2 regions of the Enterobacter sp. H2G27 genome follow, and region 2 is predicted to be linked to the other one. Evidence: predicted binding sites of a transcription regulator. Region 2 holds the regulator's gene; the other holds the start of a gene.

Region 1 (8,026 bases), 400 kb from region 2:
TTACCGACGTTGTGGCCCTGAGCGGCAACAAAGGTATTCGCGATACCACCGCCAACGATCAGCTGGTCAGCGATTTTAGACAGGGAATCCAGAACGGTCAGTTTGGTAGAAACTTTAGAACCACCAACGATAGCCACCATCGGACGAGCTGGTTCTTTCAGTGCTTTACCCAGCGCTTCCAGTTCGTCAGCCAGCAGAGGACCGGCACACGCTACGTCTGCGAATTTACCGATACCGTGGGTTGACGCCTGTGCACGGTGAGCAGTACCGAAGGCATCCATCACGAATACGTCGCACAGTGCAGCGTATTTTTTGGACAGGGTTTCGTCGTCTTTCTTCTCGCCTTTGTTGAAGCGAACGTTTTCCAGAACAACCAGTTCACCGGCAGCCACTTCAACGCCGTCCAGGTAATCTTTTACCAGGCGAACCGGGTTGGACAGTTTGTCTTTCAGGTAATTAACCACTGGCAGCAGAGAGAACTCTTCGTTGTACTCGCCTTCAGTTGGACGACCCAGGTGGGAGGTGACCATCACTTTCGCGCCCTGCTTCAGAGCCAGTTCGATGGTTGGCAGAGATGCACGGATACGCGCGTCGCTGGTCACTTTGCCATCTTTAACCGGTACGTTCAGATCGGCACGGATGAAAACGCGTTTACCAGCCAGATCCAGATCGGTCATCTTAATTACAGACATGGTGAATCCTCTCGTTGATTCTTAAAGTTTTGCAGACGCACGATGCGTCTTACCTGAAACCTTGAGCGGCCATTGCTAACGTGGTGTCGAGCATTCGGTTAGCAAAGCCCCATTCGTTATCACACCAGACCAGCGTCTTGATAAGGTGTGCCCCACTGACTCTCGTTTGCGTACCATCGACGATGGCGCTGTGCGGGTCGTGGTTAAAATCTACTGAGACCAACGGTAATTCCGTATAGTCAACTATACCATGAAATGCCCCCTGTGCCGCTTTTTGCAGCAACAGGTTGACTTCACAGGCTTTTACCGGTTTTTTCACCGTCACGCTAAGGTCAATTGCAGTGACGTTAATCGTCGGGACACGCACGGCAATCGCTTCAAACCGGTCATTAAACTGCGGAAAAATACGGGTGATCCCTGCCGCCAGTTTCGTATCCACCGGAATGATTGACTGGCTCGCCGCGCGAGTGCGTCGTAAATCCGGATGGTAGGCGTCGATAACCTGCTGATCGTGCATGGCGGAATGAATCGTGGTCACGGTGCCGGATTCAATGCCATACGCATCGTCTAACAGTTTGATGACCGGAATAATGCAGTTGGTGGTACAGGAGGCGTTGGAAACAATGCGGTGTTCGGCCTGCAGCTCATGCTGGTTGACGCCAAACACGACTGTCGCGTCGAGGTCATTACTGCCGGGATGAGAAAACAGGACTTTTTTCGCGCCTGCAGCCAGATGCGCTTCGCCGTGTTCGCGGTTGCCATAAACACCGGTACAGTCAAGCACGACATCCACACCCAGTTCACGCCAGGGTAGCCCGGAAATGCTGTTCTCATGCAGAACACGAATAGCGTCATCACCCACAAAGAGCTGATCTCTTTCCTGGCGCACATCCCAGGCGAAACGTCCGTGGCTGGTGTCATACTTCAATAAATGCGCCATGCCCGCAGCATCCGCCAGTTCATTGATTGCCACCACGGTTATTTCCGCCCGACGTCCGGATTCATACAAAGCACGAACCACGTTACGCCCGATGCGACCGAAGCCATTAATCGCTACGCGTACGGTCATAGATCTCCTGCAAAGCAATCCCTGAGTTTGAGGTGGCTGAAAGAGTAATCCAGCTACGCCCGAAGGGGAATCCTTGCTGTCACAAACTGCGATTGATTGGTCAATTGTCGAACATTTAATCGACTGAAACGCTTCAGCAAGAATAAGCGAATCGGGGAATAAAAGGAATGTCTGTCCAGATGAATAAGCGAGCTATATGACTTGCGTCACATTTTAGGTGGAATAATGACGCAAAAAAAGCCGGGTGGCGCGCTAGCGCTTACCCGGCCTACTTTCGAGCCATTTGTAGACCCGGTAAGCGTAGCGCCACCGGGCAAAACGGCGATTACAGCAGTTCTTTCGCTTTCGCGACAACGTTCTCAACGGTGAAGCCGAACTCTTCGAACAGCTGCTCTGCCGGAGCAGACTCACCGAAGGTGGTCATACCGACGATGGCACCGTTCAGGCCCACGTATTTGAACCAGTAGTCAGCGATACCCGCTTCCACTGCCACACGCGCGGAAACCGCTTTAGGCAGAACGGATTCACGGTAAGCGGCATCCTGCTTGTCAAACGCATCGGTAGACGGCATGGAGACCACGCGCGCCTTCACGCCTTCGGCAGTCAGTTTTTCCCATGCGGCAACAGCCAGCTCAACTTCAGAACCGGTAGCGATGAAGATCAGCTCAGGCTGGCCCGCGCAATCTTTCAGCACGTAACCACCGCGAGCGATGTTCGCCAGCTGCTCAGGGGTACGCTCCTGCTGCGCCAGGTTCTGACGGGAGAGGATCAGCGCGGTTGGACCGTCCTGACGCTCAACGCCGTATTTCCACGCCACCGCGGATTCAACCTGGTCACATGGACGCCATGTGCTCATGTTCGGGGTCACGCGCAGGGAAGCCACCTGCTCTACCGGCTGGTGAGTTGGGCCGTCTTCGCCCAGACCGATGGAGTCGTGGGTGTAGACCATCACCTGACGCTGTTTCATCAGCGCCGCCATACGCACGGCGTTACGGGCATATTCAACGAACATCAGGAAGGTAGAGGTGTACGGCAGGAAACCACCGTGCAGGGAGATACCGTTGGCAATCGCGGTCATACCGAATTCACGTACACCGTAATGGATGTAGTTACCGGCAGTATCTTCGTTGATTGGCTTAGAACCAGACCACAGGGTCAGGTTAGATGGCGCCAGGTCAGCGGAGCCGCCCAGGAATTCTGGCAGCCATGGGCCAAACGCTTCAATCGCATTCTGAGACGCTTTACGGCTCGCGATTTTAGACGGGTTCGCCTGCAGCTTAGCGATAAATTCGTTCGCTTTCGCGTCGAAGTCAGACGGCATGTCACCTTTCATACGACGGGTGAATTCAGCCGCTTCCTGCGGGAAGGCTTTCGCGTAAGCAGCGAACTTCTCGTTCCAGGCCGCTTCTTTCGCCTGGCCTACTTCTTTTGCATCCCACTGAGCGTAAATCTCTGATGGGATTTCGAATGCAGGGTGTTTCCAGCCCAGCGCTTCGCGGGTCAGTGCGATTTCTGCATCGCCCAGCGGCGCGCCGTGGGAGTCGTGCGTACCCGCTTTGTTCGGTGAACCGAAGCCGATGATGGTTTTGCACATCAGCAGGGACGGTTTGTCCGTCACAGCGCGCGCTTCTTCCACTGCACGTTTAATCGAGTCAGCATCGTGGCCATCAACGCCACGCACAACGTGCCAGCCGTAGGCTTCGAAACGTGCTGCGGTGTCGTCGGTGAACCAGCCTTCAACGTGACCGTCGATGGAGATACCGTTGTCGTCATAGAACGCAACCAGTTTACCCAGCTTCAGGGTACCTGCCAGGGAGCACACTTCATGAGAAATGCCTTCCATCATGCAGCCGTCGCCCATGAAAGCGTAGGTGAAGTGGTCAACGATGTCGTGACCAGGACGGTTGAACTGCGCCGCCAGGGTCTTCTCAGCAATCGCCATACCCACAGCGTTAGCAATACCCTGACCCAGCGGACCGGTGGTGGTTTCTACGCCAGCGGTGTAGCCCACTTCCGGGTGACCTGGAGTTTTGGAGTGCAGCTGACGGAAGTTTTTCAGCTCTTCAATTGGCAGATCGTAGCCGGTGAGGTGCAGCAGGCTATAGATCAGCATAGAGCCGTGGCCGTTGGACAGCACGAAGCGGTCGCGGTCAGCCCATGACGGGTTCTGCGGGTTGTGGTTCAGGAAATCACGCCACAGGACTTCGGCGATATCAGCCATACCCATAGGAGCCCCTGGGTGGCCGGATTTGGCTTTCTGAACTGCGTCCATGCTCAGCGCACGAATAGCATTAGCAAGCTCTTTACGTGAGGACATTTTAACTCCAGATCGGACTGTTAAAGGCCATGCCCTTGACGACAGCGCGTTTTGGGCTACGCCGGAAAAAAGTGCCAACAATGTAACCCAAGCGGCATGCCATGTACATGGACCATTCTTTTGCAGCTTAAGAAATCTCTGGATCATGCTCGCATGTTGCGCAATCTACTCGCCCGGCCCTGTAGATATTCCTTATACTTATCCCGACACCGGCTTCGCTGACGGTGACCTTTTCGGATTTTATTCAGATTAACGAGTACGGAAGCAACCTCATGAAAATGCGTGCAATAGTGCTGGCCCTGGGTACAACGCTCCTGCTGAGCGGCTGTCAGAATATGGATTCTAACGGTCTGATGACGTCAGGGGCAGAGGCCTTTCAGGCCTATTCCCTGAGCGATGCGCAGGTGAAAGCGCTGAGCGACCAGGCCTGTAAAGATATGGACGGAAAAGCCACGCTTGCGCCGGCCAACAGTACCTACACGCAGCGTCTGAATAAGATTGCTTCCGCGCTGGGCGACAACATCAACGGCCAGCCGGTGAACTACAAGGTGTACATGGCGAAAGACGTCAACGCCTTCGCGATGGCGAACGGCTGTATCCGCGTTTACAGCGGACTGATGGACATGATGACCGACAACGAAGTGGAAGCGGTCATCGGCCATGAAATGGGCCACGTTGCCCTGGGCCACGTGAAGAAAGGGATGCAGGTTGCCCTGGGCACCAATGCCATCCGCGCAGCGGCGGCCTCTGCAGGCGGTATCGTTGGCAGCCTGTCGCAGTCACAGCTTGGGGACGTGGGTGAAAAGCTGGTTAACTCTCAGTTCTCACAGCGTCAGGAGTCCGAGGCGGATGACTACTCCTACGATCTGTTGCGCAAACGCGGCATTAATCCATCAGGCTTAGCCACCAGCTTCGAAAAACTGGCCAAGCTGGAAGCCGGACGCCAAAGCTCCATGTTTGACGATCACCCGGCCTCAGAAGAACGCGCACAGCATATTCGCGACCGTATGGCCGCAGACGGAATTAAATAATTTCAGAAGGAGGCAGTTTTGCCTCCTTTTTATTTCGCATGAATTGTTAACTTAACAGCACGTATCGATAACACCCCTGAAAGCCCCGCCAAATCTGCCTTATGGCATTGAAATGTCTGGTCACATAATTATTGCAAAGGTCACTTTTTCCGGTAATTATCACCTCCGCAGTTATTCAAATTAATATATCCAGACAGAGACGTTCCCTCCGTGAAAAAAGAATTATCATTAGTTGCTTTAAGCTTATTTGCCGCATTACCTGCCGCTGCAAGCCTGCAATCCGACAGCCAGGGTTTTATTGACGACAGCCGTCTGGACCTGTTTTTCCGCAATGCGTATATCAGCCGCGACTATCATCAGGGTCAGCAGGACAAAGCCGAATGGGGTCAGGGGATCATCGCCACGTTTGCATCCGGCTATACTGAAGGGCTGGTGGGCTTTGGTGTGGACGGTATTGCTCAATATGGCGTGCGCCTGGACGGCGGCCGCGGCAAAAGCGGCGCAGGCGGCATCGACTTCTTTAAACAGGAAGACGACGGCCGGGCAAAATCCGATCTGGCAAAGTTTGGCGCGACCGCCAAAATGCGCATCTCCAATACCGTACTGAGCTACGGGAATCAGCGCCCTGAATTGCCTATCGTCAATGCCGACAGCTCCCGCCTGCTGTTTGAAAGCTACACCGGCGCTATGCTGACCTCGAAAGAGATCGACGGTCTGGAAGTTAACGTCGGCTACTTCACCGACGAGCAGCGCAAAAGCGATGACCGCCACGACAGCGGGCTGAAGAGCCTCTCCTTCGGCGGCGCAAGCTACCAGTTCAACGACCAGTTCAGCGGCGCGCTGTACGCTTCTCATAATGAAGAGGTGATGAACAAGCAGTATCTGGGCCTGAACTTCAAACAGCCGTTCAGCACCGGGCAGCAGCTGGTGCTCGACTTCAACGGCTATAACTCCCGTCTCGACCAGGGTTACGCGGACAGCCTCGATACGGGCCGCAGCAACGCTATCTGGAGCCTGGCGGCGAGCTACATCTGGGATATTCACACGTTCAAAGTAGCGTACCAGCAGAGCAGCGGCAGTACCGGCTACAACTACGGCGGCTACCGCGACCAGGGCGGCGTGGGTGACGGCGGTAACACCATCTGGCTGGCGAACTCCTACTGGTCTGATTTTAACGGCGAAGATGAACGTTCATGGCAGGCATCCTACGGTCTGGACTTTGGCGGTCTTGGCTTACCGGGCCTGAGCTGGACCACTGCCTACGTACGTGGGGATAATATTAAAACCTCTGAAACCAGCAACGGCAAAGAGCACGAGTGGTTTAACCAGATCCAGTACCAGGTGCAGGATGGCCCGGCGAAGGATCTGAAACTGAAACTGCGCTATTCCGTGCTGCGCGTCTCCAGCAACGCCAGCGATTACAACGTGGGCGGGGACGAGATCCGCGCTTACGTGGAATACCCGTTTAACGTGTTCTAAAGGCAATAAAAAACCTCTCAATAGAGAGGTTTTTTTTCACGCCAGGCGAGGCTTATTCGCCTTTTTTAGCTGCCTGAATGTAGAGCATTTCCAGTGCCAGAGTCGCTGCGGCCAGCGCAGTGATCTCGGACTGGTCATAGGCAGGCGCCACTTCCACCACATCCATCCCGACAATGTTCAGATCCTTCAGGCCGCGCACCAGCTTGATGGCGCGGTCTGAGGTCAGGCCGCCGATGACCGGCGTACCGGTACCCGGTGCAAAAGCCGGATCCAGGCAGTCGATGTCGAAGGTCAGATACACGGGCATATCACCCACAATCTGCTTCACCTGAGCGAGGATGTCATCAACGCCGCGATCGTTAACCTGGCCCGCATCCAGCACGGTGAAGCCGTTATCTTTGTCGAACTCGGTGCGAATACCGATCTGCACGGAGTGGTTCGGGTCGATCAGACCTTCGTTCGGCGCGGTAAAGAACATGGTGCCGTGGTCAAACTCACAGCCGTTCGCGTAGGTGTCGGTATGCGCATCAAAGTGTACCAGCGCCATTTTACCGAAGTGCTTCGCGTGGGCGCGCAGCAGCGGCAGGGTCACGAAGTGGTCGCCGCCGAAGGAGAGCATGCGCTTACCGGCAGCCAGCAGCTTCTCGGCGTGCGCCTGCAGCTTTTCGCTCATCTCACGCGCGTCGCCGAAGGCATACACCAGGTCACCGCAGTCCACCACGTTCAGGCGCTCGCGCATGTCGAAGTTCCACGGGAAGCGGTTGTGCTCCCAGGCCAGGTTAGTGGAAACCTGACGGATCGCCGCCGGGCCGTGACGACCACCCGCGCGGCCAGATGTCGCCATATCGAACGGCACACCGGTGATCACCCAGTCAGCGTCGCTATCGTACGGCTGGAAGTTCATCGGAAGGCGTAAAAAACCAAACGCGTTAGATACCAGAGAGTTATCGTACTGATGACCTAAAGTGCTCATGTCCTGACCTCTTTTAAAGTCGATACATTAAAAACAGATGAAAAAAAATCCCCTCCGCGTCGTTAAACCCGACGAGGAAGGGATTGATTCGTAAATCGCTTATTAGGGCGAATTATCGCCGGTAATGCATACGGGTTCAAGTGAGTATAGCATTCTGCCGGATGGCGGCTTCGCCTTATCCGGCCTACATTCGTAGGCCCGGTAAGCGCAGCGCCACCGGGCATTGGCGGCACAGCAGCCTGATGCCCTCACCCCAACCCTCTCCCACGGGGAGAGGGAGTTTTACTTACTCGTCTTCCAGATACGTATATCCGTACAGACCCGCTTCAAACTCTTCCAGGAACTGCTGCTGGAGCGCGTCGTCCAGACCGGTGTTTTTCACCTGATCGCGGAACTGCGTCAGCAGGGTTTTCGGATCCAGCTGAACGTATTCCAGCATGTCCGCCACGGTGTCCCCTTCATCGG
Region 2 (8,026 bases):
GTTCAGGCGGCGCGACAGGAGTTTATCCACTAGCTTCATCAGCAGCGGCGTGGTCATCATTGACAGCGTGACCGTCACCAGCAAAAGCGCCATCTGATCGTCTTTAAACAGCTTCTGGGAGGAGGCGGTAGAGAACAGCACAAACGCAAACTCACCTCCCTGGCTTAACACGCTGGCAAACTGCATGCGTTCCGAACTGCGCAAGCCGTAAATGCGCGCCAAGGCGTACAGCACCAGCGTTTTCACCGCTACCAGGATGGCTACGCTCACCACAACCCACAGCAGATGGGTATAGAGCACGCCAAGGTTGAGCGCCATCCCCACCGAAATAAAGAACAGGCCTAACAGCAGCCCTTTGAAGGGATCGATGGCAATTTCCAGCTCGTGCCGATACTCGCTCTCCGCCAGCAGCACCCCGGCGATAAAGGTCCCGAGCGCCATCGACAGCCCCAGCGCATCCATAAACAACGCCGACCCCAGCACCAGCAGCAGCGTCGCGGCCGTAAAGACCTCGCGCACGCCCGACGCGGCAATAAAGCGGAACACCGGACGTAAAAGAAAACGTCCGCCAATCAGCATGCCCGCGAAGGCCAGCACCTTCATGGCAATTTTTGCCCAGTCGAAGTGATCGTCCCCGGAGCCCGCCAGCAGCGGCACCAGCGCCAGCGCCGGGATGACCGCCAAATCCTGGAACAGCAGCACCGAAAAACCCAGCTGACCGGCTTCGTTGCGGTTCATCCCCTTGTCGCGCATCAGCTGCAGGGCCATCGCCGTCGACGACATCGCAAGGCCTATCCCGCCTATCACCGCCGCCTGCCAGGAGAAATTCGTCAGCATTAACAGGCCCCCCAGAATCGCGGCGCTGAACACCACCTGCGCGGCACCCACGCCAAAGATGGAGCGTCGGAGCTGCCACAATTTAGAAGGGTTCAGCTCAAGGCCGATGATGAACATCAGGAACACCACGCCCAGCTCGGAGAAATGAAGAATTTCATCCACATCGCTGATGAATCCCAGCCCCCAGGGGCCAATCGCGATCCCCGCCAGCAGATAACCCAACACCGCACCTATTCCAATACGTGCAGCAAGCGGCACAGCGACGACGGCCGCAAATAAAAACAGCACCCCGGCGAGGAGCAAATTCGATCCTTCCATTAACGACCTCCTGCCGGAATCGGTGACGCCAGCCATTCACCGTAGGCTCTGGCGTGGCTGGCCAGCTCTTTCGGATCCTGACGCCGCGCCCAGTAGACAATAATCGGGCTCATCCAGTGCATACGGCACATGGCCGCCGTCAGCTCAAAAGGCCGCAGAATGTCGCTCATCGGATAACGGTTCAGCCCGTCGTGGCGGTAAGCGCTTTCGGGTTCACCGGTCGTAATCACGCTACGCCAGTACTTTCCCGCCAGCTGATTGCCCCCTACCCCGCTGGAGAAGCCCCGGCTCAGCACGCGGTCCAGCCACTCTTTGAGCAGCGCCGGACAGCTGTAGGTATAAAGCGGATGCTGGAACACAATCACGTCATGCTGACGCAGCAGTTCCTGCTCGTAAGGAATATCAATAAAGAAATCAGGATAGTGCGCGTAGAGATCGTGCACCGTCACGTTACTGAGCTGTGTGGCCGGCTTAAGCAGCACCCGGTTTGCCACCGAGTCCTGAGATTCCGGATGGGCATACAGCAGCAGCACTTTTGCTGTCTGAGACATCATTCCCCTCCCGGTCTTGTTTCTGTTTTTGTGTATCGCTGTTGTTTTGGGCTACCATGGCGGCCCGGTGCGGAAAATGGCCCACACCTTACATTATCATAATGACAAATTAACATAGTCGGAACATACGGCGCTTCTATGATTGTTTTCTCCTCGTTACAAATTCGTCGCGGCGTGCGCGTCCTGCTGGATAACGCCACTGCTACCATCAACCCAGGCCAAAAAGTGGGTCTGGTCGGCAAAAACGGCTGCGGTAAATCCACCCTGCTGGCGCTGCTGAAAAACGAGATTAGCGCGGATGGCGGTAACTTTACCTTCCCGGGAAACTGGCAGCTCGCCTGGGTAAACCAGGAGACCCCGGCGCTGAGCGAACCGGCTCTCGACTATGTTATCGACGGTGACCGTGAGTACCGTAAGCTCGAGGCGGAACTTAACGCCGCTAACGAGCGCAACGACGGCCACGCCATTGCCACGGTTCACGGTAAGCTGGACGCCATTGACGCGTGGACCATTCGCTCCCGCGCCTCCAGCCTGCTGCACGGCCTGGGCTTCAGCAACGAACAGCTCGAACGCCCGGTCAGCGACTTCTCCGGCGGCTGGCGTATGCGCCTCAACCTGGCGCAGGCGCTGATCTGCCGCTCTGACCTGCTGCTGCTTGATGAACCGACTAACCACCTCGATCTCGATGCGGTTATTTGGCTGGAGAAGTGGCTCAAGAGCTATCAGGGCACTCTGATTCTGATCTCCCACGACCGCGACTTCCTCGACCCGGTGGTGGATAAAATCATTCATATCGAACAGCAAACGATGTTCGAGTACACCGGCAACTACAGCTCCTTCGAGCGCCAGCGCGCGACGCGCCTTGCCCAGCAGCAGTCCATGTACGAAAGCCAGCAGCAGCGCGTGGCACACCTGCAGAGCTTCGTGGATCGCTTCAAGGCCAAAGCCTCAAAAGCGAAGCAAGCCCAGAGCCGCATCAAGATGCTGGAACGCATGGAGATGATCGCCCCGGCGCACGTCGACAACCCGTTCCATTTCAGCTTCCGCGCCCCGGAAAGCCTGCCGAACCCGCTGCTGAAGATGGAAAAAGTCAGCGCGGGCTATGCCGACCGCATTATTCTCGACTCCATCAAGCTCAACCTGGTGCCGGGTTCACGTATTGGTCTGCTGGGACGCAACGGTGCCGGTAAATCGACGCTGATCAAACTGCTGGCGGGCGAGCTTAACCCGGTCAAGGGTGAAATCGGCCTGGCGAAGGGCATCAAGCTGGGTTACTTCGCCCAGCATCAGCTGGAATTTTTACGCGCGGATGAATCCCCGATTCAGCACCTCGCGCGTCTGGCGCCGCAGGAGATGGAGCAGAAGCTGCGCGACTACCTCGGCGGCTTCGGCTTCCAGGGCGATAAGGTGACTGAAAACACCGAGCGCTTCTCCGGGGGCGAAAAAGCCCGTCTGGTGCTGGCGCTGATCGTCTGGCAGCGTCCGAACCTGCTGCTGCTCGATGAACCGACCAACCACCTGGATCTCGATATGCGTCAGGCGCTGACCGAAGCGTTGATTGAGTTCGAAGGCGCACTGGTTGTGGTTTCGCACGACCGTCACCTGATCCGCTCCACCACGGACGATCTCTATTTAGTGCACGATGGCAAAGTGGAACCGTTCGATGGCGATCTGGAAGACTATCAGCAGTGGCTGACGGACGTGCAGAAGCAGGAGAGCCAGCCGGAGGAGTCGGCGAAAGACAACGCCAACAGCGCGCAGGCACGTAAAGACCAGAAGCGTCGTGAAGCGGAGCTGCGCACCCAGACGCAGCCGCTGCGTAAAGAGATTGCCCGTCTCGAAAAAGAGATGGAAAAGCTCAACGCCACGCTTGCTACCGTTGAAGAGAAGCTCGGCGACAGCGGCCTGTATGACCAGAGCCGTAAAGCTGAACTGACGGACTGCCTGCAAACCCAGGCGAAGACCAAATCCAGCCTTGAAGAGTGTGAGATGGCGTGGCTCGACGCGCAGGAACAGCTGGAAGCGATGCTGCAGGCTGACTGACCTGTTTACCCCGTTTTAAGAACAGAATCCGTACCGGGTTCGGAAATCCAGCTTAAACGGGGTACAATTCGGAAAGTATCGTAAATTTCCGACAAGAATCAGCATCGCGCTTATGACCCAAATCATCCCATCAGACTTCGACATTGCGGTCGAAGACAGCACTGAGTTCGTGCCTATGCGCGGCGTGGCCAATCCCCATTTGCAGACCATGCTGCCGCGACTGATCCGCCGCAAGGTTCAGTTCACCCCGCACTGGCAACGGCTTGACCTGCCAGACGGTGATTTTCTGGATCTCGCCTGGAGCGAAGCGCCGGAACAGGCTCGCCATAAGCCGCGTCTGGTGGTCTTTCACGGCCTGGAAGGCAGCCTGCACAGCCCGTATGCCCATGGGCTAATTGAGGCGGCAAAGGCGCGCGGCTGGCTCGGCGTGGTGATGCATTTTCGCGGCTGTAGCGGCGAACCGAATCGTCAGAAACGCATTTATCACTCGGGTGAAACAGAAGACGGGACGTGGTTTTTACACTGGCTGCGTGAAAATTATGGCACCGTGCCAACGGCCGCCGTGGGCTACTCGCTGGGCGGCAATATGCTGGCCTGCTTGCTGGCCAAAGAGGGCGAAAGCGTGCCGCTGGAGGCCGCCGTCATTGTCTCCGCGCCGTTTATGCTCGAGCAGTGCAGCTACCATATGGATAAAGGCTTCTCCCGCGTCTACCAGCGTTACCTCCTCAACCTCCTGAAGGCCAATGCGGCACGTAAACTGAAGGCCTACCCGGATACCCTGCCGGTCAGCCTGCGCCAGCTGAAAAAGGTACGCCGTATTCGCGAGTTCGACGACCTGATCACCGCGAAAATTCACGGCTTCGCCGATGCGATTGACTATTATCGTCAGTGCAGCGCCATGCCGCTGCTCAGCAAGATCACGCAGCCAACGCTGATTATTCATGCCAAAGATGACCCGTTTATGGATCATCACTCGATCCCCGCGCAGGAATTCCTGCCCGACAACGTTCACTATCAGTTGACCGAGCACGGCGGCCACGTCGGGTTTATCGGCGGCACGCTGCGCCGCCCGAAAATGTGGCTTGAGGCGCGTATTCCTGACTGGCTAACCCCTTATCTGGACGGTGCAAAATGATTATTCCCTGGCAGGATCTGGCTCCCGAAACGCTCGATAATCTGATTGAAAGCTTTGTATTACGCGAAGGCACCGATTATGGTGAACAGGAACGCTCGCTTGAGCAAAAGGTCAACGATGTAAAGCGCCAGCTGAAAAGCGGCGACGTGGTGCTGGTGTGGTCAGAACTGCATGAGACGGTCAATATCATGCCCCGCAACGCGTTTCACGGCTGATCTTCCACCCTTTTCAGTCAGGGAGTTGCTATGTCTGCCAGACATCCGGTTATAGCCGTTACGGGGTCGAGTGGTGCGGGAACCACCACCACAAGCCTCGCATTTCGCAAGATTTTCGCCCAGCTGAATCTCCGTGCGGCGGAGGTCGAGGGCGACAGCTTTCACCGCTACACGCGTCCGGAAATGGACATGGCCATCCGTAAGGCGCGCGATCTGGGTAAACACATCAGCTACTTCGGTCCGGAAGCCAATGACTTCGGCCTGCTGGAACAAACCTTTATTGAGTACGGCCAGAGCGGTAAAGGGCAGTCCCGCAAGTATCTGCATACCTATGATGAAGCCGTTCCCTGGAATCAGGTGCCGGGAACCTTTACCCCATGGCAACCGCTGCCGGAACCCACTGACGTCCTGTTTTACGAAGGATTACACGGCGGCGTGGTCACCCCGCAACACGACGTGGCGCGCCACGTGGACCTGCTGGTCGGTGTGGTCCCTATCGTGAACCTGGAGTGGATCCAGAAGCTGACGCGCGACATGAGCGAACGTGGCCATTCGCGAGAGGCGGTAATGGACTCGGTGGTACGCTCCATGGAAGATTACATCAACTTCCTGACGCCGCAGTTCTCCCGCACCCATATCAACTTCCAGCGCGTGCCGACGGTGGATACCTCCAACCCGTTTGCCGCCAAAAGTATCCCATCCCTGGATGAGAGCTTTGTGGTTATTCATTTCCGCAATCTTGAAGGTATTGATTACCCCTGGCTGCTGGCGATGCTGCAGGGCTCGTTTATTTCTCACATGAATACATTGGTCGTACCGGGCGGAAAAATGGGGCTGGCGATGGAGCTCATCATGACGCCGCTGGTGGAGCGGTTGATGGAAGGGAAACAGATCGCATGAGCATGTTCCCTCTCCCTGTGGGAGAGGGTTAGGGTGAGGGCATCAACACGCACGATGCCCCATGGATCACGCCTCGATCACTTCATACGAATGCGTGATTTTTACCGCTTTCTCCAGCATTAACGCCACAGAGCAGTACTTCTCCGCAGACAGGTCCACCGCACGTGAAACCGCCGCGTCTTTCAGTTCTTTACCGGTGACCACAAAGTGCAGGTTAATATGGGTGAACAGACGTGGTGCCTCTTCACGACGTTCTGAGGTGAGTTTAACCTCACAATCCGTCACGTCATGACGACCTTTTTGCAGAATCGACACCACGTCAATGGCGCTGCATCCGCCTGCCGCCATCAGCACCATTTCCATTGGGCTTGGCGCTTTATCGCCGGAGTTACCGTCCATTAAAATCTGGTGCCCTGACGCGGACTCGCCCAGGAACGTTAAACCTTCAACCCATTTCACGCGCGCTTGCATATTCTTAAACTCCAACGTTGCATTTTTGGTGACAGATTACGCGTGCGTTACATTTCTCGCAATGGAAGGCGACCTGCATCATGCTGAAGCGAGACACCAGGAGACACGCGGCGAAAGCTATGCTAAAACACTCTGGATGCTACAGTAATACATTGACGTTACACATGTATGCAGAGGACATCAAACTTTACTGGCTGCGAAACGTTACGGTAGCCGACTTCCCAGGGTATGGGTAAGAATTCGATTGCAACCCCAGAGTCCGGATGCATCTGATGACTCTGGTGACAGCTTATAACAGAGGATAACAGCGCATGGTGCTTGGCAAACCGCAAACAGACCCGACTCTCGAATGGTTCTTGTCTCATTGCCACATTCATAAGTACCCATCAAAGAGCACGCTGATTCACCAGGGTGAAAAAGCGGAAACGTTGTATTACATCGTTAAAGGCTCGGTGGCAGTGCTGATCAAAGATGAAGAAGGGAAAGAGATGATCCTTTCTTATCTGAACCAGGGCGATTTCATCGGTGAACTGGGCCTGTTTGAAGAGGGCCAGGAACGTAGCGCCTGGGTTCGTGCAAAGACAGCATGTGAAGTGGCTGAAATTTCTTACAAGAAGTTCCGTCAGCTGATTCAGGTTAATCCTGACATTCTGATGCGTCTTTCTTCCCAGATGGCACGCCGTCTGCAGGTCACCTCAGAGAAAGTGGGTAACCTCGCCTTCCTGGACGTTACCGGTCGTATCGCGCAGACCCTGCTGAACCTGGCGAAACAGCCAGACGCCATGACCCACCCGGACGGCATGCAAATTAAAATTACCCGTCAGGAAATTGGTCAGATCGTCGGTTGCTCCCGTGAAACAGTAGGCCGTATCCTGAAAATGCTGGAAGATCAAAACCTGATCTCCGCCCACGGTAAAACCATCGTGGTCTACGGAACGCGTTAATTCCGCTTAAACGGCGTGCCATCGCAAGGTGTCACGCCGTTTTTGTCTCTATTCCCCATGTGGCGCAGGCTGATCTATCACCCGGAAGTTAACTACGCACTGCGACAAACGCTGGTGTTGTGTCTTCCTGTGGCCATAGGCCTGATCCTCGGACATCTTCAACAAGGCCTGCTGTTTTCCCTCGTGCCCGCCTGCTGCAACATCGCCGGTCTGGACACGCCGCATAAGCGCTTTTTCAAACGCCTGATCGTTGGCGGCTGCCTGTTTGCGGGCTGTAGCCTCGCCGTACAGCTTTTACTGGCTCGTGATATCCCGCTGCCGCTGATCCTGACCGTGCTGGCGATGACCCTCGGCGTCACGGCGGAAATCAGTTCGCTGCACGCCCGCCTGCTTCCCGCGTCGCTGATTGCGGCCATTTTCACGCTAAGTCTCGCCGGGAATATGCCGGTGTGGGAGCCGCTGCTGATCTACGCTCTGGGGACGCTGTGGTACGGGCTGTTTAACTGGTTTTGGTTCTGGCTGTGGCGGGAACAGCCGCTGCGCGAATCCCTGAGCCTGCTCTATGTGCAGCTTGCGGATTACTGCGAGGCCAAATACACCCTGCTCACCCAG

The links. Region 2 encodes CRP, which controls carbon source genes, mostly activating them, when cyclic AMP is high. Its sites were predicted from a motif close to ATGTGANNNNNNTCACAT; they were not measured.
Region 1: epd (erythrose-4-phosphate dehydrogenase) is a predicted target of CRP. The motif match lies at 1,956-1,973, and genes of this name have one in related genera.

What each region holds. Positions count from the first base shown of each region.
Region 1 covers NZ_JBSVSI010000001.1:3,497,964-3,505,989, forward strand. Annotated here, with positions in the region: gene pgk (phosphoglycerate kinase) at 1-692, opposite strand, end outside; gene epd (erythrose-4-phosphate dehydrogenase) at 742-1,761, opposite strand; gene tkt (transketolase) at 2,087-4,078, opposite strand; gene loiP (metalloprotease LoiP) at 4,351-5,109, shown strand; gene ACW9E7_RS16530 (OprD family outer membrane porin) at 5,320-6,588, shown strand; gene speB (agmatinase) at 6,641-7,561, opposite strand; gene speA (biosynthetic arginine decarboxylase) at 7,848-8,026, opposite strand, start outside.
Region 2 covers NZ_JBSVSI010000001.1:3,897,233-3,905,258, forward strand. Annotated here, with positions in the region: gene kefB (glutathione-regulated potassium-efflux system protein KefB) at 1-1,155, opposite strand, end outside; gene kefG (glutathione-regulated potassium-efflux system ancillary protein KefG) at 1,155-1,706, opposite strand; gene ACW9E7_RS18650 (ABC transporter ATP-binding protein) at 1,845-3,749, shown strand; gene ACW9E7_RS18655 (hydrolase) at 3,862-4,884, shown strand; gene ACW9E7_RS18660 (YheU family protein) at 4,881-5,099, shown strand; gene ACW9E7_RS18665 (phosphoribulokinase) at 5,130-5,999, shown strand; gene ACW9E7_RS18670 (OsmC family protein) at 6,066-6,470, opposite strand; gene crp (cAMP-activated global transcriptional regulator CRP) at 6,782-7,414, shown strand; gene ACW9E7_RS18680 (YccS/YhfK family putative transporter) at 7,472-8,026, shown strand, end outside.